Linked DNA regions of Bdellovibrio bacteriovorus HD100. The protein of the gene in region 1 binds, or shares a complex with, the protein of each later gene. Links are inferred from orthologs where the notes say so. Each region holds a gene or a part of one and is shown in the gene's direction. Other genes may lie near its edges.

Evidence for each region.
Region 2: the proteins of groL (region 1) and metK are in contact, whole or in part, in a cryo-EM structure (PDB 8P4O), measured with the Escherichia coli proteins. The link is inferred for Bdellovibrio bacteriovorus HD100 from one-to-one orthologs.

The regions. Positions count from the first base shown.
Region 1 is NC_005363.1:86,987-97,553, forward strand. What follows is about bases 3,613-6,489. They hold groL (chaperonin GroEL), read left to right. Parts: upstream 3,613-4,169; coding sequence 4,170-5,810; downstream 5,811-6,489. Other genes in these bases: BD_RS00470 (hypothetical protein), read left to right, coding at 3,613-3,650; groES (co-chaperone GroES), read left to right, coding at 3,826-4,113; BD_RS00485 (porin family protein), read right to left, coding at 5,872-6,489. Also shown: BD_RS00445 (cytochrome b/b6 domain-containing protein), read left to right, coding at 1-549; BD_RS00450 (helix-turn-helix transcriptional regulator), read left to right, coding at 574-1,089; BD_RS00455 (hypothetical protein), read left to right, coding at 1,141-1,596; BD_RS00465 (hypothetical protein), read left to right, coding at 1,835-2,947; more of BD_RS00470, read left to right, coding at 3,144-3,612; more of BD_RS00485, read right to left, coding at 6,490-7,458; BD_RS00490 (hypothetical protein), read left to right, coding at 7,536-8,717; BD_RS00495 (response regulator), read left to right, coding at 8,760-9,152; BD_RS00500 (hypothetical protein), read left to right, coding at 9,139-9,399; BD_RS00505 (hypothetical protein), read right to left, coding at 9,497-9,697; BD_RS00510 (hypothetical protein), read right to left, coding at 9,887-10,192; BD_RS00515 (DUF6531 domain-containing protein), read right to left, coding at 10,208-10,567.
Region 2 is NC_005363.1:792,875-803,446, forward strand. The notes cover bases 2,256-5,137. They hold metK (methionine adenosyltransferase), read left to right. Parts: upstream 2,256-3,055; coding sequence 3,056-4,219; downstream 4,220-5,137. Other genes in these bases: BD_RS03880 (hypothetical protein), read left to right, coding at 2,314-2,931; lepA (translation elongation factor 4), read left to right, coding at 4,293-5,137. Also shown: BD_RS03855 (substrate-binding periplasmic protein), read left to right, coding at 1-110; BD_RS03860 (adenine phosphoribosyltransferase), read left to right, coding at 174-671; BD_RS03865 (5'-methylthioadenosine/S-adenosylhomocysteine nucleosidase family protein), read left to right, coding at 688-1,239; BD_RS03870 (hypothetical protein), read left to right, coding at 1,326-1,805; hpf (ribosome hibernation-promoting factor, HPF/YfiA family), read left to right, coding at 1,899-2,249; more of lepA, read left to right, coding at 5,138-6,092; lepB (signal peptidase I), read left to right, coding at 6,103-6,891; lepB (signal peptidase I), read left to right, coding at 6,892-7,599; lepB (signal peptidase I), read left to right, coding at 7,676-8,350; BD_RS03910 (aspartate carbamoyltransferase catalytic subunit), read left to right, coding at 8,386-9,288; carA (glutamine-hydrolyzing carbamoyl-phosphate synthase small subunit), read left to right, coding at 9,288-10,352; BD_RS03920 (hypothetical protein), read left to right, coding at 10,349-10,572. UniProt on the Escherichia coli protein: Catalyzes the formation of S-adenosylmethionine (AdoMet) from methionine and ATP.

The DNA.
Region 1 (10,567 bases):
GTATGGCGGTTCGTCTGGGGCATCATGGGTACAAAGCACGCCAAGTTCTCGGGATTCAGCCTGAACCCCCTTGAGCTAAAGAATTATCTTGTTGGCGTATTAGTGGGGTCCAAAAGGCGCTGGTCAGGGCATAATCCTGCCTCCAGCTGGGCCGCGATGGCGATGTTTGCCTTAGCACTGGGGTTGGCAGTAACGGGTTACCTGATGACTATGGGGAGCAAAGAAACCTTTGAAGAAGCACACGAACTAATGGCCAATGCGTTTGTTGTGATTGCGGCCTTTCATGTGGTCGGCGTGATTCTTCACTCGCTGAGGCATCGGGATGCCATCGCACTAAGTATGCTTGACGGAAAAAAAGAGGTGGATGGTGATGGGGCCGGAATTTCCTCTTCCAAGGGAATTGCGGCGGTGATCTTACTGTCATTGGTTGTCGTGGGTGGCTTGTATCTGACTAAAAATTTTGATTCGCAAAGAAGAACTCTTTCACTGCCGGGACAAACACTGCAATTGGGAGATGCGGAAGTATCCACGGAAGGTGATGACGACTAAAGTAAATTTTCGTAGGATCTGAATATGAACCAAAAAGAACGTGCAGTTCTTATAGCAGTGTTGGCGACCGTTACCTTAATGGTTGCTGTGGATTTGGCGACAGACTCTCAAGAGGGCGTCGCTCTTTGGCATGTTCTGATCGAGGGTGGAGCAGGTTTGGCGGCTCTTTTCGGAATCTTCTTCCTGATGAAAGATTCATTCAACCTGCAGCATAAGTTGTCAGACTCTTTAAATGAAAATGCCAGGCTTAAAAGTGAGGCCCAGGAATGGAAGCAGGAGGCACGAAAATACATCGAGGGCCTTTCCCATTCCATTGATTTGCAGTTATCAAAATGGAGCCTGTCGCTGGCTGAAAAAGAAGTGGCTCTGCTGTTGTTGAAGGGACTTTCACTTAAAGAAATTGCCGAAGTTCGCGGCACCAGTGAAAAAACGGCGCGAGCCCAGTCGATAGCTATCTATTCCAAGTCCGGATTGGCGGGCCGGTCCGAACTGGCCGCCTTTTTCCTTGAGGACTTGCTGCAGCCTCAAACAGCGGAATAGCCGGTCATGTTATAGCTAGCCAGTTTCAACTCGCCGAGTTACGTTTGAGCGATGAAAAGCACGTTTTATCTTAAAATCGGCATGATGGTTCTGGCTCTGGTGGGTGTTTTCTATGGCATGAAGGCCCTGGATGGCGGCGCTTTAGAGGACAAGGCCTCGGACCCGCAAAGTGCGCTGGGTCTTCTGATCGGCAGCGACTATCGCCCCTTGAACTGGTGCCCGGAAAAAACCCAAAAGGTGGAGCTTTTTGACCCAGCCGGCGCCGTGACTAAAACCCTGGAAAAGCCTGAAGACATCAGCTCCGTCTGTGAAATCATGATGGGGGCCTTTTCCATGGAAGGGATTGAGGAAAGCTCATTTAAAAAGAGCCTGGCAGCCCATGGACCCTCGGGCGGACCGATTGTGATCCTGGAACAGGTTCCGGGAAAGCCTGTTTTCCGGGTCAAAGGCATGCCTTTTAGCTCTCCGATGCTTTCCAAGGCTTTGGATAGGCTTGCAGTTCCTTAAGATTATTTCTGTTTGACAACAGCCGCCCAAAGCCGCTAATTTAGCCCTTCACCGAGTTCAGAAGTAGCTCAGTCGGTAGAGCAAGCGGCTGTTAACCGCTGGGTCGGGGGTTCGAGTCCCTCCTTCTGAGCCAATCTTTTTAGATTGTGATTAAGAAAACCAAGTCCATAAGACTTGGTTTTTTTATTTTTACCCCCTGTAAAATTCGATAGCATGGAATCTCCAAAAGGAGTTTGCCATGAAGCTTTGGATTTTCAGCGCGTTGATTCTTCCCGTTCAAGTTCTGGCTTCGGCCCCGGCTTTTCAAGAGTCCATTTCTGGCATCAATCCTCACCTAAAAAAATCCCCGAAATTTGAAATCCCTGTCGCCAACGACAAGGACCTGTACCTGCGCATGGAAAAGGCACTGACCTCGGAACATCCCGAGCAGTCTTTGCGCATTTTGGCCGAAGAAGGTGACTTCACCACATGCTCAGCCTTTCAGGCCACGGCACCTTCCGGTTTGCTGCCGATGACGGGGCTTTTGGACATTTCAAAAAAACTCAATGACGAGGCGATCGCCGCAAAATCCTGGGAACAAAGTCTGAAGCTGGCGAATCTGTGGTGGCACTTTGGCAATTGTGAAATGCCGGTGATCACCGGACAGATCGGCATGGCACTTTTGAAGGATTCCCTGACGGAAATGGCGAAACTTTCCAAAGAAAATATGAGTGATGAAGATCGCACAAAGTTGTCTGAGTTAAAACGCAACATCAAGGATTGGAATCCTTCCGCCCACTTGGAAAAAGAACTTCGTTTTGAGATGGTCTTAACCCCCGCTTTGCTGCTGCCCGAGCTGAAATCGGGAAAGTTTGAATTTAACAAAGAAGAGCTTGAAGAAGAAAGTTCGGAAGAAACCGCGTTGGTTGGATTTCCGGGCCTGATCAAACTTTTGTATCCGGATGGTTATGGCACCTTTGACTGGAGTGAAGGGGCAAAACCCGTGGCGGCGGCGGTGGATCAAATCAAGGGCGCGAAAAATCCAGCGGCCGCGATGGGAAAGGCCGTTGATGAGCAGGAAGCAAAATATTTGAAATCCTTCTATGAACAACTGAGCCTGCGCGATCAGGGGGTGAAGTCTGTGAAGGATCTATTGAAAGATGCGAAAGCCACCGCGCTGATTGAAACTTTGCAAAAAGACGAAGAGCTGCTGAAGGCAAAACGCGAGCTGGCGCAAATCTATAAAGACAAATCCGCCTTCATGATGGCAGTGCTGGTTTTCAAACGGACGACGCCGAACTTTTCCAGATCCATCGATAAAAAAGCGCATTCCCTGCACAAGGATCTGATCCGACTCAGCAAGCCTTTGTAAGTCTCGAATGGCCCGGGGGCCCAATCCGGGCCCGCCTTTGTATCAATTTCCTGTAAAGCCTATTTTGTCTCAAAGTGACCCAAAAGGGCCTCTTTTCGGGGTCCAAATCGTTTATATTGCAAATGAGCCATCTTTCGCCGGGCATAGCCTTTGTATTATGGGGACTTGGAATTATCGGACGTCTGCTGGAGGACTCATGCGCCTTATTAAATATCTGCCCCTTATCGCCTTTTGGAGTCTGACGACTTTCACTATGAAAGCGGGCGCCGAAGTAAAGAGCTATCGGGAGTGGAAAACCGAAAGAGTTCAACAGGCTCAGGTCAAAGTCACAACTTTGAAGTCCCAGATCGATGCCCGTAAAGGTATCCGCCTGGCTGCGGGCGGAACGGACCCCAATATGGCTCACCGCGCGGGTTTGGAGGCGGTGGCTTCTCAGGATATCTCTGTGGAAAAGCTGGAACGCGAACTTCGTGAGGAAATCTATGACCTTGAGGTCGCTAAAGACCTGTCCGTGACGGACTATTTCGTGGGTTATCTTACGAAGGTTCAGGATAAAAAGACCGCCTTCAATGAAGTGGCCGGCAAACTGTCCCCTGAAGAGGTGGCGGAGCTGATGACGGCCTATGCGAACTCTGTGTTCGGGGCGCATTCTTCGGACCTTCCGGCCAGTGCGAATAACTTCGGAAAAGACGGCGTTAAATAAGCCCTCGAAAATTCTAAATAAGTCTTAATCTTTATTCGGCGCGCCAAAGTGTTTCATTCAGGAAAATTGGGCGCCCGACCTTGACTCTTTCCACAGCCGATTCATATTAGCTTCCGTAAATACAGTTTATACATAACTGAGTTTTAAACGGAGGCTCACAATGGCTAAGAACGAAATTGGCGTTCGCCCACTTCATGACAGAATTCTAGTTCGCAGAATGGCGGAAGAAGAAAAAACCGCTGGCGGTCTTTTCATTCCTGACACTGCAAAAGAAAAACCACAAAAAGGCGAAATCATCGCGACTGGCAAAGGCCGCGTAACTGAAGATGGCAAGATCCTTCCATTGGAAGTTAAAGTTGGCGATAAAGTTCTTTTCGGCAAATACGCTGGAACTGAATTGAAACTGGATGGCGCTGAATACCTGATGATGCGCGAAGAAGACATCCTGGGCGTATTTAACTAAATCTAAATATCTACTCCAGCGAAGCTGGAGTGAATAAGAATTGAACGGAGACAATCATGAGTAAAGTAATCACATTCTCAGAAGACGCTCGTACACACATCCTTAAAGGTGTGAACACTCTGGCGAACGCAGTAAAAGTAACTTTGGGCCCTAAAGGTCGCAACGTTGTTATCGACAAATCTTTCGGCTCCCCACTGATCACTAAAGACGGTGTGACTGTTGCGAAAGAAATCGAACTTGAAAACAAATTCGAAAACATGGGCGCTCAGATGGTTAAGGAAGTTGCTTCCAAAACCAACGACGAAGCTGGTGACGGTACAACAACTGCAACAGTTTTGGCGCAAGCTATCTACCGTGAAGGCGCGAAACTTGTTTCCGCTGGTCACAACCCAATGTCTATCAAACGTGGTATCGACAAAGCTGTTGGCATCATCATTGAAGAATTGAAGTCCATGTCCAAACCGGTAAAAGGTTCCAACGAAGTGGCTCAAGTTGGCGCTATCTCTGCAAACAATGACAAAGAAATCGGTCAGATGTTGGCAGACGCTATGGATAAAGTAGGCCGTGAAGGCGTTATCACTATCGAAGAATCCAAAACTGCAAAAACGGAAGTGACTGTAGTTGAAGGTATGCAATTCGACCGTGGTTACCTTTCTCCATACTTCGTAACCAACGCAGAAAGAATGGAAGCAGTTCTTGAGAACGCTTACGTTCTTGTTTACGACAAAAAAATCTCTTCCATGAAAGACATGATCGGTATCCTTGAAGGCGTTGCAAAACAAGGCCGTCAATTGTTGATCATCGCTGAAGACGTTGAAGGCGAAGCATTGGCAACTTTGGTTGTTAATAAGCTGCGCGGCACTCTGCACATTGCTGCAGTTAAAGCTCCGGGCTTCGGTGACCGTCGTAAAGCTATGCTTGAAGACATCGCGATCCTGACTGGCGCGAAAGTGATCTCTGAAGACGTTGGTTTGAAACTTGAGGCGGCGACTGTTGCTGACCTTGGTGTTGCAAAACGCATCGTTGTAGACAAAGACAACACAACAATCATCGATGGCGCTGGTAAAAAGAACGACATCAATGGCCGTGTTGGTCAGATCAAAGCTCAGATCGAAGAAACTTCTTCTGACTATGACAAAGAAAAACTGAAAGAGCGTCTGGCTAAATTGGCTGGCGGTGTTGCAGTTATCCACGTTGGTGCTCCTTCTGAAGTTGAGATGAAAGAGAAAAAACACCGCGTAGAAGACGCTTTGAACGCGACTCGCGCTGCGGTTGAAGAAGGTATCGTTGCTGGTGGTGGTACTGCTTTGCTTCGTGCTTCCACTAAAATCGACAAATCCAAATTCTCTGAAGAAGAGCAATTCGGTGCGACGATCATCAAACGTGCTTGCGAAGAGCCAATCCGTCAAATCGCGGCTAACGCTGGTTTGGATGGCGCGATCGTTTTGGATCGTATCCTTCAGAACAAGTCCACGACTTGGGGCTTCAACGCTTACTCTGACGAATACACTGATCTGATCAAAGACGGTGTTATCGATCCAGTTAAAGTTGTTCGTTGCGCTTTGACTAACGCAGCTTCCGTTTCTTCTTTGATGCTGACTACAGAGACTATGATCGCTGAAGCACCTAAGAAAGAATCTGCAGCTCCTGCAATGCCTGGCCACGACGGTATGGGCGGCATGGGTGGCATGATGTAGTCTTCCGACTACTGACTGTGCTTAACGCAAAAAGCCTGGGTTTATAGCCCAGGCTTTTTTTTTAGAACAGGTACTGAACCCCGCCAAACAACGTTGTCATCTTGTGACTGGTGCTGGTGGCACGGGTCGCGCCCGAGAAGTCCGTGCTGTAGTTTTCAATCATCAGCTCACCGCGGATCTTAAATCGCGTTTTCATTTTATAATCCATAAAGAAGCTGAACGAATTGATCTTGCTGTCAGATCCTGAACCGCTGTCCTGGGATTCGCTCATGCCGGGATTCATATAGAAATCAAAGCGTCCGCCGATATCCACAGGGATTTCCTCAGACAGCGGGAACTGACCGGCCAGGCTGATCAGGAAGCCGCTATAGTCCATGCTGGTGAACGTGGTGGGCGTGCTGCCATCCACGGTGAACTTGGTTGTCATATAGCCGGCACCGATTTGCAGCTTCGGACCGAAGAAGTCATTAGTCAGCAGGAAGTTATAGCCCGCATTCACGCCGTATTGGCCCACAGACATGTTCAAAGACGAAGGGGAGCTTCCGGTTTGGTTATTATCAATTGAGAACACCGACTGGCGCAGGTGAACGCCCATGTACCATTCCGGGTTCAGCCACAGTTCACCACGCACTAAAATATTCGGGGCGAAGTTGTTGCTGCCACTCACCGACTCTGGTGTGGTCAGGCTGCTGTTTTGGGTGTAGTTGCCAAAACCCGCCATCAATTCCACTTTACCGAATTGCGGAGGCATTGTCGGCAGCCATTCGGTGGGCTCTTCGCCAAAGGCCACGTCCTTATCCGGGCGGGTGCTGATGTCCTGAAGAACCTTTCCTGAAGGGGTGGTGATGGGTGTGGAGTATTTTACAAACTCATCCGGCATCACTTTGGATCCGACGGCGATCACGCCCGGGTCTTTCTCCATTTCGACGTAACCAAAGCTCATGAATGGTTCGACTTTGAAAAGTTTCACGCGGCCTAGAACCTCTTTTTCGGTGCTGACCATGAATTTGAGTTTTGGATGACGGTTGATCTTGATGATCTGAACGACGGACACACGGCTGTCAGGTTTTAGCCCATAGTTGCTTCCCAGATTCAGGGTCACCTGCTGGCCACGACGGCTCAGAATGGTGGCGCGAAAAGGCATGCGGTACTTCAGATTTTCAAACAGACGACGGACTTCGTTTTTGATTTCCGCAGTTTCAAAGCCCTTGTAGTCATTCAGGGATTCCTGCAACAGCGGCAGGCCTTCGCGGCCCACAAACAAGGTCAGCGTGATGGAAATCCCGCGGGGACCACGGATGATTTTTGAAGTCAGGGCGGCCTCGCTTTGCGTGGATTGCAAAACGGTTTGAACTTCCGACGGATTTTCATCCAGAGTTTCTGATTTGATTTTCAAATCTTTTGGAAAGTTGGACAAAGACCACTGTTTGTCTTCGTTCAAAAGATTTCTAAGTTCTTCTTCCGCAGGTTTTGCGTAGATGCCACCCACGTTGTCGGTGGTTGGAACCAGCACGATGGATTTAATGGCAAGATCTTGGTCGGCGGCACTGATATAGACGTTCTGGGCATTAGTCTGGGCCCACGCGGTCGGGCTGATTGAAATGAAACAGGACGCGACGAAGAGGGAACCTAGGAAGAATGATTTCATAAATTTATTCTGCCCTGCCTCTGAAAACAGGTCAATTTGGCGTCAAGTAATACGGACCGAAAGCCGAAAGATTTCTTATGAAGTCTTCATTTTCCTTTCTGATTTTTGCAGCGCTCTTTGCTTCTGCCTTTCCGGCGACGGCCCAAGTGGGTCTGGAGGGTTTTTCCTCCGGACGTTATGAAGTTCGTAAAGCGAACAAGCGCAGTCCAGCGTCTGAAGCAGAAGCAACCCCGGTGATCACAGATTCTGAGGGCGTGGCCGTTAGAACCTTGAAGACCAGCGAGCTGGAGGCCGAGAAAAAGGCTGAGGCAGAAAAGAAAGAAAAAGAACTGGCTGCCAAGAAAGAAGCGGAAGCCAAGGCAGCTGCGGAAACTCAGGCGGCGACGGCTGCTTCCGTAGCTCCAGCGGCGGCGCCCAAAGTGGCGGGTGCTGAAGCCTCGCCTGAAGTCGAGGAGCCGACGATCGGTGAACAGGCGGAAAGCCTTTTCTCTGACAAGGCTTCTAAAATTTTTGAATTCTACCGTGAACAAATTCACGAAGACGACATTCGCAACAACCGTCTTGAGCTGGATGTGATGCCGGTGGTGGCCTATAATGATTCCCAGTCCAACTACACTTTCCGTGACTATCAGAGTTTCTTTAATGCGCTAAAAATTCGCAGTAATGTTTGGTTCACGCCACTTATTGGTGTGAGCGGACAGATTCTATTTTCGTTCGCTGCGGATGTGGACTCTGTCCAGGCGGATCAGTCCCGGGTTTCGGCAAAGTATGAATTTGTCGATCTGGGATTGAACTTCCGCAAGTTCTTTGGGGTGTCCCGCAAATCCAATTCACTGGAGTTCTCTTTATTGCTCAGTGATAACAAAATGACCGTACCCAGTGACAACACCTCCCGCGCCCGCATTAAGACCCAAGGGTTGGGTGTGGGTTTGAAGGCGCGCATTCCAACGTCCGCGAATTATGCCTGGACCTTGGGGGGAAGCTTCTTCCCACGTCTGCAGCATTCTGAAAGTGCCACGGGTGTAAACATCCAGTCCGGCGCTTCGGAGGAAAGTGTGCGCATTGGTCTTGATGTCGGTGGTGAATGGAAGTTCACCCGCGAAAGCCAGATGATCTGGAGCTTGGGGGCTTCGGCTGAAAGAAACGTCTTTGACGGTGCGGCCGGCCTGCCAGACCCTGGTACAGGTTTGACTCCGAACAATGTCAGCGTGACCAATTCGCTTTATATGTTCTCACTGGGCTATCGTTGGGGTCACTAAAATCCACTCACAAAAAAGCCTGCTAAATTCTATACTGGCGGTATGAAGATTCGTTTTGCTGTTATTGATGATGCCGCCTTCTTGCGTGAACTAATCAAAAATATTGTGACCTCGGAAGGGGGCCTGTGCGTCGGCGAGGCTGCCAACGGGGACGAGGCGGTGGAGCTGGTGTCAGCCACACTGCCCGATCTGGTATTTTTGGATATGGTCATGCCTCTTCGTAACGGCATTGAGACGGCAAAGATTCTGAAAGAGCTGCATCCTGATATCAAGATCATCGGTTGCTCCACAATTGATCAGGAAGCTCTGGTGCAGAAAGCCTTCGAGGCGGGCTTTGATGCCTATCTGCCAAAGCCATTCAGCAAAGAACAGCTTTTAAAAGAAATCACAAAAGTATTACCGCATCTGGGAGAATCCACTCATGGAAGAACTTAAATTTGTATTCAAGTGTTTTGCCGCAACAGCCTTGCTGATTGTTTTGATGCAGGTGAAAGTAGCTGGCAATTCGATTGAATCTCATTCTTTCCGCTGGTTGCAGAAATCCACGGTGTCTCAGTACATTCAAAGTGCGGCAGCCGGTGGTGCCATGGCGATCAGAAATCTGGGGCGTTCATTGGGTGATGGCGTGGCCAGCACGGTGGACGGATTCCAGGAAGGCGCTCACGAAAAGGCGATTCGCTAAGACACCCTTCCCTTTTTAAAAAAGGGAAGGGAGAGCGACTGTAAGGGGGGGATAGTCACTCTCCCTAGGGGGCATATTCAATTCAAGCCGGGGCGGATTAGTTCCAGCCTTTGCTTGTTTTCTCTTTTGCGGTCTTCGTCGAAGTGTCCTTGGCAACTTTTGCCTTGAACTCTTGTTTGAACGCTGTCGATGAATGGCGACCGCTTCCGCTGTTGTTTTTGCAAGAAACACCCGTGTTCGCCATTGCCACAGAGGCGATCAAAGACATAGCAATAGTGGCTTGTACGATTTTCTTCATAAAACTCTCCTTTTTTCTTACACACTTAAAAACATCATTAAGAACTCAATGAAGGCTATTGCATCGCGTGTGCCAGATTTTTTGTCTCAGGATGAGACGAATCGGAGGGTTTCAGGGCAAAAAGAAAGGGCTTTGGATATCCAAAGCCCTTTTGTGTAAGGCGAGTGTCAGGTTTCTAGACAGATGGGATTACTGTCTTCCAGTCCCGGCTTTCTCAGATCCACCAGGCGTCGCGCTGGAGCCTTTGATTTCTCTGGAAACGGTGTCGTCATGGCGACGGGAGCCTTTGCCCGTGGTGGCGCCGGTACGGTAGGCAATACACTCACGGCAGTCGCCCAAAGCCGATGTCGTGGCTTCAAACGGAGTGGATCTGAAGGCCTCATTAGGGTCTTCGCCAGGGTTTACCGGGCGGTTGGCATTTTCGTCAGCAGAGGCTGTTCCCGCAAAGGAGAAGCCCAGGGTCAGCAAGATGGAAAGGACCAAGAGTCTTTTCATATAATCACCTTCTCCTTACAGGTAAAGTTCCGCAGTTGCGGGAGCAATGATATCCAAGAGGTTATTAAATGTGCTGGCTACCTGCATAGCTACAGATGGCCCCTCTTTGCTGTCCACCTTGTTGATTTCACCATTTGGTTTATAGGATACCACAATTGTGCCCAAACCGGGACGGGTAACTACAGATGGCTTCCCATAGCGCTCCTCGTACTCGATTTTAACCACTTTCTTGGCCTGATCTGTAATGGTCGCAATACGGCCGCGGTTATCATATGTCATATTGATCTTCTGGCCATCGCTGTTCTGGGCGAAAGAAAGATTCCCTTTGCCATCGTATTTGAACTGAGCGGCCTTCGTGGCTACTTTGGCACCCTT
Region 2 (10,572 bases), 700 kb from region 1 along the record:
AAAACTGGGTTGGGCCCGAAGGTCAGCGCAGTGTGAATGTGGCTGCGCTGGTATATCAACCAGCGCAGTTCCGCGCGCCTCTTTATTTTCCGGGCTTGATGGTGGAATAGATTTCCTTTACTCACAGCAGGGTTTCCCTTAAGAATAAGGGTGCAACTGCCAAGGAGTGGCCCGTGGATTTAAAGAGCCTGATTCGTGATGTTCCTGATTTCCCCAAGCCAGGGATTATTTTCCGTGATATGTCCCCGCTGCTGCAAAACGCTGAAGCCCTCAGTTTTGTTTCCCACAATCTTTTAAAGCACGTCGATCTGACTCATGTGGATTATTTCGCCGGCATTGAATCCCGTGGATTTATCCTGGCAGCCCACATGGCGGCGACTCACAAAAAAGGCTTCCTGCCAATTCGTAAAGCGGGGAAGCTGCCGCCTCCGACGCGCAAGGTTTCCTATGCTCTGGAGTACGGTACAGCTGAAATTGAGCTTCCTCCGGGCCGCGGGAATGTGGTGATCGTGGATGATGTTCTGGCGACCGGTGGCACGCTGCAGGCGGCGATTGACCTCTGTCTGCTGGCCGGGTACTCCGTGGAGTCAGTGGCAGTTCTGGTCAATCTGACGTTCCTTAACAAGATGACCTACAACGATCAAAAGGTGGCTTCGCTTGTTCAATATTAATGACGTGGCTTTGGTGATGGCGCTTCCGGGCGAGTCTCAGGGCTTCTTTGAAAAAGAAAATATCCCTGTGGTCTATACCGGCATTGGCAAAGTGAATGCCGCGCTGGTGGCTATGGATGTGATTCATAAAACCAAGTGCAAAGTCATGATCAACCTGGGAACCGCGGGCAGTTCCCGTTTTAAAACCCATGACCTTGTCGAGGTTTCAAGCTTCGTGCAAAGAGACATGGACATTTCCCCTTTGGGATTCAAGGTCGGTGAAACACCGTTTGATCCGCTTCCAGGAGCGATTGACCTGATTCCTTACTTCCCGGAGCTGTCTCATGGGGTGTGTGGCACAGGGGACAGCTTTGAAACCGGCACTCCAAAAGTGCCTTGCGAGCTGGTGGACATGGAAGGTTATGCCCTGGCCAAGGTTTGTCGCAAAATGAACGTGCAGCTGATCTCACTGAAGTACATCACCGACGGGGCGGATCACAATGCCCACAATGATTGGGAGGCCAATCTGGTTCATGGGGCTAAAAAGCTTCTGGAATTTTATAAAAAAATGGTGACCATCCCAAGTTAGAATTGAGCGGGCTCCGACAGGGGCCCGTCTCTTTTTGGAACATGGAAAAACCTCATCTTTGGTCCGGGATTGCCGATAAGTTTTCCATGATCAAGCCAGCTAACATCGCCATGTATGCCGTGGCCCTGACGGGACTGACCCTGGGGCTGATTGCCAACCCCTTTGGCTCCAAAAAACACAAAATGGATCCTGCTGAAATCGAAGCCCTGCACGAAAAGGCGCAGGTGTATTTCGAAGCCGGCAACTATGAGGGGGCTTTGGACACGTCCCGCAAGATCCCGTCCCATGTGCCGAAGTATTCTGACATCCGGGAACTGCGCCGCAAGTCAGAAAATGCGCTCCGTGAATATAAACGAAAAATAGAAAGCGGCGAAGCTGAGCCCAGAACGGTGGATCGACTGCCCGCGGCCCTTCGTGATTCTTATTTCGACGCAAAGCTCGAATTCAGCCGTGGTCAGTGCAAAGAGGCCTTTGCCGCCATGAGCCCGGTTGCCAAATATCTCAACAATAAGCAGGACGATGAAATTTTTAAGGCCTGTTTATTAACCCAAAGAAAAACCAAATGAGTCTCAAAATAGGGCTCATCTTTAGTCCGGCTGGACCGATAAGAAGTCCAGCAAGCAATCAAAGGCCTTGAAAGGGGCTGAGAAGGAGAAAACATGAAACTCAACTACACCTTTAAGCATCTGGACCACTCTGAATCCCTTGAGACCTACACAGAAGAAAGAATGGCCGAGGTGGGGCGCTTCCTGCTTAGAGAAGGTTACGGCAACGTGTATTTCAGTAAGGTAAAAAATGAATTCTGCGTTGAGATCTCCGTGAACACCCGCGAAAAATATTTCAAGGCGACTGCATACGGTCCTGATGTCTATGGTGCTGTGGACGCATGTGCCGAAAAAATGGAGAAACAGTTTTTGAAGACCAACAAGCAATACAAGGATCACAAAAAGCCAGAACTCACCAAGGGAGCACGTCAGGAGACGTTCTCACGCTGGAAAAAGGCGGCGTGATTTTCGTGCAAATTTTCTGATCCGCGATTATACTAAGGAGGTGGAATTATCCACCTCTTGTATTTTGGAACGTTGCTTGGAACAGGAAGAACAGATTCATTGGGGAACCTCCCTTTTTTCCCTGGATGTGAAGGAAGACCTGCACGTCCGTCACTATAAATGGCGCCTGCTGCTTCTGATCACGCTTCTTACCGGTCTGCTGATGTGGACCTACAGCTTCATCTCTTTATTTTTCGTTGAAGATCCGACCCTGGCTCAGATCGGCTTTACCTGCTCGATTTTGCACGCCCTGTCTCCTTTGGTTTACCGTTGGACCCGCTCCATGCCGGTGGCCGCCTACAACATGGTGATCTCGGGGATGGTCTTTCAGTTTTCCTTCTCGTTCTTTACAGGGGGATTTTTCTCTCCGACACTGATCTGGTTTGCGGTGCTGCCGTTGATCGTGGGGCTGCTGACCAAACGCTTTCATGCGGTGGTGTGGACCTTTCTTTCTGTCGGGGCCTATATGCTGATGTTCCTGTTTCAGAACAAGGGCTTGGTGCCGGAATCCTCGATCAGCGAACTGGGGCGCACCCTGGCTCAGTTTATGATTGGCCTGGGGCTGATCGGCCTGGTTGGAGGCTTTACAGTGTTTTTCCTAGAACTGGCTTATTTTTATCACCACAAACCCAAGGATCCTTGACCCCTCCGGGTGCTTTTGATAGTTTGGCCGCTCGCTAAATTCCAGCTCAATTTGACTGTATTTTAGGATGGTCCCAGAGGGGGCCGAGCTCATTAACACCATTCCCTAATGAGGAACGAACGCAGTGAAAAACTATCTCTTTACGAGTGAATCTGTATCCGAAGGTCACCCCGACAAAATGGCCGATCAAATCTCTGACGGTATTCTGGATGCCATCCTGGCTCAGGATCCGAAGGGCCGTGTTGCCTGTGAAACCCTGCTGACAACCGGTTTGGTGGTTGTTGCCGGTGAGATCACAACTTCGGCAAAAGTGAACTTCTCTGAAGTGGCTCGTGATGTTGTAAAACGCATTGGCTACGACCACTCTGACAAGGGCTTTGACTACAAAACATGCGGCGTGATGATTGCCGTGGGTCAGCAGTCCCCGGATATCGCGGTGGGCGTTAAAGAAACTCTTTCTGACAATCAAGGCGCTGGTGATCAGGGTCTGATGTTCGGTTACGCTGTGAACGAAACTCCAGAGCTGATGCCTTTGAGCATCGCGATGTCTCACAAACTGGTGAAAGACCTGGCGGCTCTTCGCAAAGCCAACAAAGTGGACTGGTTGCGCCCGGATGCAAAATCCCAAGTGACTGTTCAGTACGAAAACGGCATTGCAAAACGCATCGATGCAGTGGTTATCTCCACTCAGCACGCCGACAGTGTTTCCAACTCCACAATCCAGGAGTTCATCACTGAAGAGCTGATCAAAAAATCCATCCCAGGCAACTGGATCGACTCCAAAACCAAATTCTTCATCAACCCAACAGGCCGTTTCGTAACGGGTGGTCCAATGGGTGATGCGGGTTTGACCGGTCGTAAAATCATCGTGGACACTTATGGTGGTCACGGTGCTCACGGTGGTGGCGCGTTCTCTGGTAAAGATCCTTCCAAAGTGGACCGCTCTGCCGCTTACGCATCACGTCATATCGCGAAGAACATCGTGGGAGCGGGTCTTGCGGAACGCTGCCTGGTTCAGGTGGCTTACGCGATCGGTGTGGCTGAGCCTGTCAGCATCACTGTGAATGACTACGGAACAAGCAAAGTTGGCCCGGAAGTGCTTGAAAAAGCGGTCCGCCAGGTCTTCGATTTGCGCCCAGCTCGCATTACAAAGGATCTGGACCTGCTAAGACCGATTTACAGCCCGACAGCGGCTTACGGCCACTTTGGTCGTAACGAAGAGTCCTTCACTTGGGAGCGCCTGAACAAGGTCGACCAGCTGAAAGACGCTGTAAAGACTTTGGCTTAAATTTTTATAAAACCTTAATCATTGCGCCGAGTTGTCACTAGCAACTCGGCGCTTCTTATTTATACTACCGCCCATGGATCCTAAATACATACGCAATTTCTCTATTATCGCTCACATCGACCACGGCAAATCTACTTTGGCTGACGGTCTTCTTTCCGCCACCGGCTCATTGTCGGATCGTGAGAAAAAGGATCAGTTCCTCGACAACATGGAACTTGAGCGCGAACGCGGCATCACCATCAAAGCTCAAACAGTCTGTCTGGATTTCAAATCCAAAGACGGCAACATGTATCAGATCAACTTGATCGATACACCGGGGCACGTGGACTTCTCTTACGAAGTGTCCCGTTCTTTGGCCGCTTGTGAAGGCGCGATTCTTGTCGTTGACGCCGCTCAAGGGGTGGAAGCACAAACCCTGGCGAACGTTTATCTGGCCATGGAAAATAATCTTGAGATCATTCCTGTTCTGAACAAGATTGATCTTCCGTCCGCAGATCCAGAAGGTGTTGCGAAGCAGATCGAAGACACTGTCGGCTTGGATTGCACAGGGATCATTCACGCGTCGGCGAAAGAAAAGATCGGTATCACCGATATTCTGGAAGCGATCGTTGAAAAAGTTCCGCCACCAAAAGCGGACCGCAGCCTGACACCAAGAGCTCTTATTTTCGACTCTTGGTTTGATGCTTATCAGGGCGTTGTTGTCCTGGTTCGTATGGTCGACGGCGTGATCAAAAAAGGTGACAAGATCAAGTTCATGGCCACCGATCGTGACTATGAAGTTCTGCGCATGGGTAAGTACAAACCATTCCCGTTAATGCAGGATGTTCTTGAGGCGGGTGAAGTGGGCTTCATCGTCTGTGGTATTAAAGATATCCGTGACGTTCAGGTGGGTGACACCGTCACTTCCGCAAAACACCCGGCGACCCAGCCTTTGGCAGGTTTCCAGCGTATCAAGCCGATGGTTTTTGCCGGTATCTTCCCGGTCGTGGCTTCTGAATACGAAAACCTGAAGGACGCTTTGGACAAACTTTGTCTGAATGACTCGTCTTTGACGTTCGAGGTTGAAAAATCCGCGGCACTTGGTTTCGGATACCGTTGCGGTTTCCTGGGGCTGTTGCACATGGAAATCGTTCAAGAGCGTCTTGAGCGAGAATTCAATCTGGATCTGATCACCACGGCGCCGACGGTTGTTTACCGTATCACAAAAACAGACGGCACCGAGATGATGCTGGAAAATCCGTCCGGTATGCCGGTGGAAACCCAGATTGCCAAGTTTGAAGAGCCGTATGTAAAAGTGACCCTGCACACGCCGACTGATTATATCGGCGGCATTCTGAAGCTGTGCGAGGACAAGCGTGGTATCCAGCAGAAGATGGAATACGTCACCGACAAAAAAGTCATCATTGAGTACAAGTTGCCGATGAATGAAATGGTGATGGACTTCTACGATCGTTTGAAATCCATCTCCAAAGGTTATGCTTCTTTGGAGTATGAATTCGTCGGTTTTGAGGAATCAGACCTGGTGAAGCTGGATATTCTGATTAACGGTGAGGCTATCGATGCCCTGTCTTTGATCGTTCACCGATCCAAGGCGCAAAACCGTGGCCGCTTGCTGGCTGAAAAAATGAAAGAACTGATTCCTCGTCAGATGTATCAGGTGGCGATCCAGGCAGCTATCGGTGCCAAGATCATCGCGCGTGAGACTCTGGGGGCAATCAGAAAAGACGTGACCGCCAAGTGTTATGGTGGTGATATTTCCCGTAAGCGTAAGCTTCTGGAAAAGCAAAAAGAGGGTAAGAAGCGCATGAAGGCCATCGGCCATGTCGAAGTCCCTCAAGAAGCCTTCCTCGCGATCCTGAAAGTCGAAGACTAGGAGAATCAACATGAGCGACAAACAACCAAAAAGCTGGGACTTTAGAACGAAACACTTCTGGACAGAGGGTTGGGGCTCTTTGTTCCTGGCGGTGTTCATCGCTTTGTTCATTCGCTGGGGCTTCATCGAAGCTTACGTGATTCCATCGGGCTCGATGCTGCCGTCGCTTTTGATTCATGACCATATCTTCGTGAACAAGCTGACTTACGGTCTGCGTGTTCCTTTCAGCGAAAAATGGCTGGTGAAATTCAACGAACCTGAGCGTGGGGAAGTGATTGTCTTTAAATATCCTAAAGACATGAGCACTTTCTTCATCAAACGCATCGTGGGCGAGTCGGGCGACAAGGTTTACTACGAAAACGGGACTCTTTATATCAACGACAAACCGGTTGAAAAAAAGGTTCCAGCCAACATGGATGACTTTGCATGGCTTCGCGATGCGGACTTCCAGCGTGATGGCAATATCAATGATAGCAAAGAAAACTACGTCGAGTTCACTGAAGTCCTGCCGGCGGGCAAAGCTGCCAAAGAAGGTAAAGAGCATGCCATCCTTCTTCGCAAGGGTGATATCTATGAAACCTTTGGCCCGGTGACCATTCCGGATGACCATCTGTTTGTCATGGGCGACAACCGCATGAATTCTTCAGACAGCCGTGTGTGGGGTTTCCTGCCAAAACAAAACATCCTGGGTCGTGCGATGTTCGTATGGCTAAGTTGCGAAGAAACGGTGCCGATGCTTCCGTTCCTGTGCAACCCGCTGACCATCCGCTGGGGACGTTTCTTCCACTCTGTGAACTAGATGTCTGAACCCAAGGCCACTCCCAATCTGAAAGGAACATGGAATCAGGCGATCCTGACTTTCTTGTTTCCGATTCTGCTGGTGATGGGAGTGCGCTGGGCCTTGTTTGAGCCCTTCGTGATCCCGTCCGGGAGCATGATTCCGAATCTTCTGATCCATGACCACATTCTGGTAAAAAAATTCGCTTACGGTCTGCACATCCCTTTCAGTGACAAGTGGCTGGTGCAATGGTCAACGCCTGAGCGCGGGGATATCGTGGTTTTCAAGTACCCTGAAAATCCGGATGTCTATTATATCAAGCGTTTGATTGGCCTGCCCGGGGATCAGATTGAAGTCCGCGCCGGTCGCATTACAGTCAATGGCAAGGCTTTTGAGATGGCTCCTTACGAGGGCCCCCTGGTGAACAATAAAGAGTTTTATTATTTCACTGAAAACAACACTCAGAAGTCCTACGTGGTGCGCTTCCTCAGTGAAGAAAACTCGGCCGATGTGCAGGTCTATCAAGTTCCGCCGGATCAGTTCTTCTTTATGGGTGACAACCGGGACCAATCCAGTGACTCACGTTTCTGGGGTTTTGTGAAAAACGACTATCTGGTCGGAAAAGCGTCGGTTATCTGGCTATCTTGTAACAGCACTTTGCCGACAATGACGTTTGTGTGTGACCCCTCACAAATCCGCTTCAACCGTTTATTTAAGACCTTGGATTAATAGGTCGTCTAAGAAATAATTGAAAGCCCTCAGAATTGCTTTGAAGGTCTCGCCCAAGTCCGTTTAGGATTTAGGGATGAATCGTTGGCGGGAATATCTAACAACTTTGGTTTTGGCAGTGGTGTGTGCACTTTTTGTGCGTCACTTTCTGGTCACCGCTTATAAAGTCCCGACAGGTTCCATGCAACCGGCTCTAAAGCCCGGTGATTTCATCTTTGCCTCACGTGTGTCTTACGGTGTGCAGATTCCGTTTGCTTCCAAGCGCTGGAATCTGACTTTGCCAGCTCGCGGGGATATCGTGGTGTTCAGTTATCCCAATCAGCCGTCAGTCACTTACGTCAAACGCGTGGTGGGTTTACCTGGGGATCGGGTGCAGATCGTAAAAGGCCGTCTCGTTCTGAATGACGAACCGGTGTCTTATGAAAAATTGGATGCGGCTTCCGATAATCCCAATGCGGAACTCTTTGATATCTTCAAAGAGACTTCCGGTGCCGACTCCTGGCGTGTGATCTTCCAGAAAACTCCAGACGACAAAGATTTCGGCCCGCTGGTTGTGCCTCCAGGAGAGGTTTTCCTGTTGGGGGATAATCGTGATGCCAGTGACGACTCGCGCTATTGGGGCACGGTTCCTATGACCCAGGTGGTGGGCCGCGTGGCTTTAATTTGGCTTTCGCTGGATTGGCAGCAGAAATGGGGTGGCGATCGCTATCCTTCAGTGCGTTGGGACCGAGTTTTTTCTACGGTTCATTGACAAGGTCTGCCCAAGTACCTAGTCTTGGGTTCTAGATGTCGTCTAGGAAAAATTTCTCCATTCTTGATCTTCGTTCGCTTGAAAAAACAAAAATCGATTTCCTATTCTCTATTGCCGACTCTGTTGCGGCATCAAAATCGGCTCCTATTCAGGGCTTCGGAAAAACCGGAGCCCTTTTGTTTTTTGAAGCCAGCACTCGCACCCGCATGAGCTTTGAAACGGCCTGTGCTCGTTTGGGAATCCATCCGTTGCGCCTGGATGGCAGCGCGGGCAGCAGTCTTGAAAAAGGCGAAACCCTGGAAGACACCGTTTTGAATGTCGAGGCCATGAAGCCAGCATTTTTGGTGATCCGCTGTGGGGATGATCTGGATCTGAAAGATCTTTCCGAAAAAATCAGCACCCCGATTCTGAATGCCGGCTGGGGAAAGAAGGGGCATCCGACGCAGGCGTTGCTGGATGCTTACACACTTCGCAAGCATCTGGGCACGTGTTCAGGCCAAAAGCTTTTGATCGTGGGCGATGTTCGCCACAGCCGGGTTGCGGCCTCTCACTTTGAGCTGGCAGAAAAGCTGGGTTACGAAGTGGCTCTGTGTGGTCCAAAAGAATTTCTTCCGGCCCAGCCACCATGTCGTGTGTTTGCCACTTTGAAGGAAGGCCTTCAGTGGTCCACAGCGACGATGGCGTTGCGAGTGCAGTTGGAGCGTCACGAGAATAAATATTCTTTGGCGGACTATCGTGACCAGTATGGTTTCACTGCCAAAAATCTGCAGTCCCTTTCGGACCAGGCCTTGATCATGCATCCGGGTCCGATCAATCAAGGGATTGAGCTTGATTCCGACGTTCTGAAGGATCCGCGCTGCAAGGTGCTGGATCAGGTTTCCAATGGTGTTTTGATTCGTCAAAGTCTGATTCAAATGACGTTGAAAGAGGGGGAGTGATGCGCGGCTATCTGGTGCTTGAAGGTGGGGAAGTCTACACCGGTCAATGGCAGGGTGGTGAAGATCGCGCCGGCGAGGTTGTGTTCAACACCTCCCACTCCGGTTACGAAGAAATTGCCACCGATCCGTCTTATTTTTCTCAAATTGTGGTGATGACCGCCCCCATGCAGGGGAATTATGGGGTTGAAGACGCTGTCTGGGAATCGCGGAAGCTCTGGATCGAGGGCTTCATCTGTCTGGAAGTTCAGGACAGCGAACGCGACCATGCCTGGAAAAAACGACTGACTGACAATAAAATTCCGATGCTCACCGAACTGGACACGCGGGCTTTGGCTTTGCGATTGCGTCAGGGCGGAACTCCCTGGGGGGCACTGGTTCAGGCCGGCTCCGAGGCTGAAGCTTTGAAAAAGGCAGACAGCCTGATAGCCGCAAAAAAGACTGTTGATAAAGACTGGGTGTACATCGTTTCCCGCAAAGAAGCAGAAACCCGCCGCGGTGAAAACATGGTGGGCCCGAAGGTGGCGGTTCTGGATTTTGGCAGCAAAGAAAACATCCTGCGTGAACTGCAAAACCGCTGTTCTGAAATCAAGATTTTCAACAGCCGCTCCTCGGTTCAGGAGATTCTGGCTTACAATCCGGACGGGATCATGCTGACCAACGGCCCGGGCGATCCGGCGGACGTAAAAGTGGCCATCGGCACAGTTCGCGAACTTTTGGGTGTAAAACCGATCTTTGGTATCTGCATGGGACACCAGATTCTGGGGCTGGCCCTGGGGGCAAAGACCTACAAGTTAAAATTCGGCCATCGTGGGTCCAATCATCCGATTCGCGACACCCTGCTTAATCAGATTTATATGACCAGCCAGAACCACGGATACGCCGTGGAAGAGGCTTCTTTGCCTTCTGACGTGAAGGTCACCCATGTGAACCTCAATGACGGCACTGTGGCAGGTTTTTATAGTGAAAAACGCAAGTGTTTAGGAATACAATATCACCCGGAAAGTTGTCCTGGGCCGCATGAGGCTTCAGGGCTGTTTAGCTACTTTGTAGAGCGGATGATATGAACGAATACGAAAAACTGATCGAAAAAATTCTTAACCACTTTGTCAGCGACGCATTCAAGGACGAATTGGCCATGGCCAAAAAAGAGTTCTTTGAAAACGCCGGTACTCTGGATGAAAACTCCGAGCACTATGAGTCTCGCATGGCGCAGTTCTACGACTGGTATTTTTTCACCCGTGAACTGAAGGGTTTCGGTCAGACGCCGCTGGAGGCCTGCCTTCT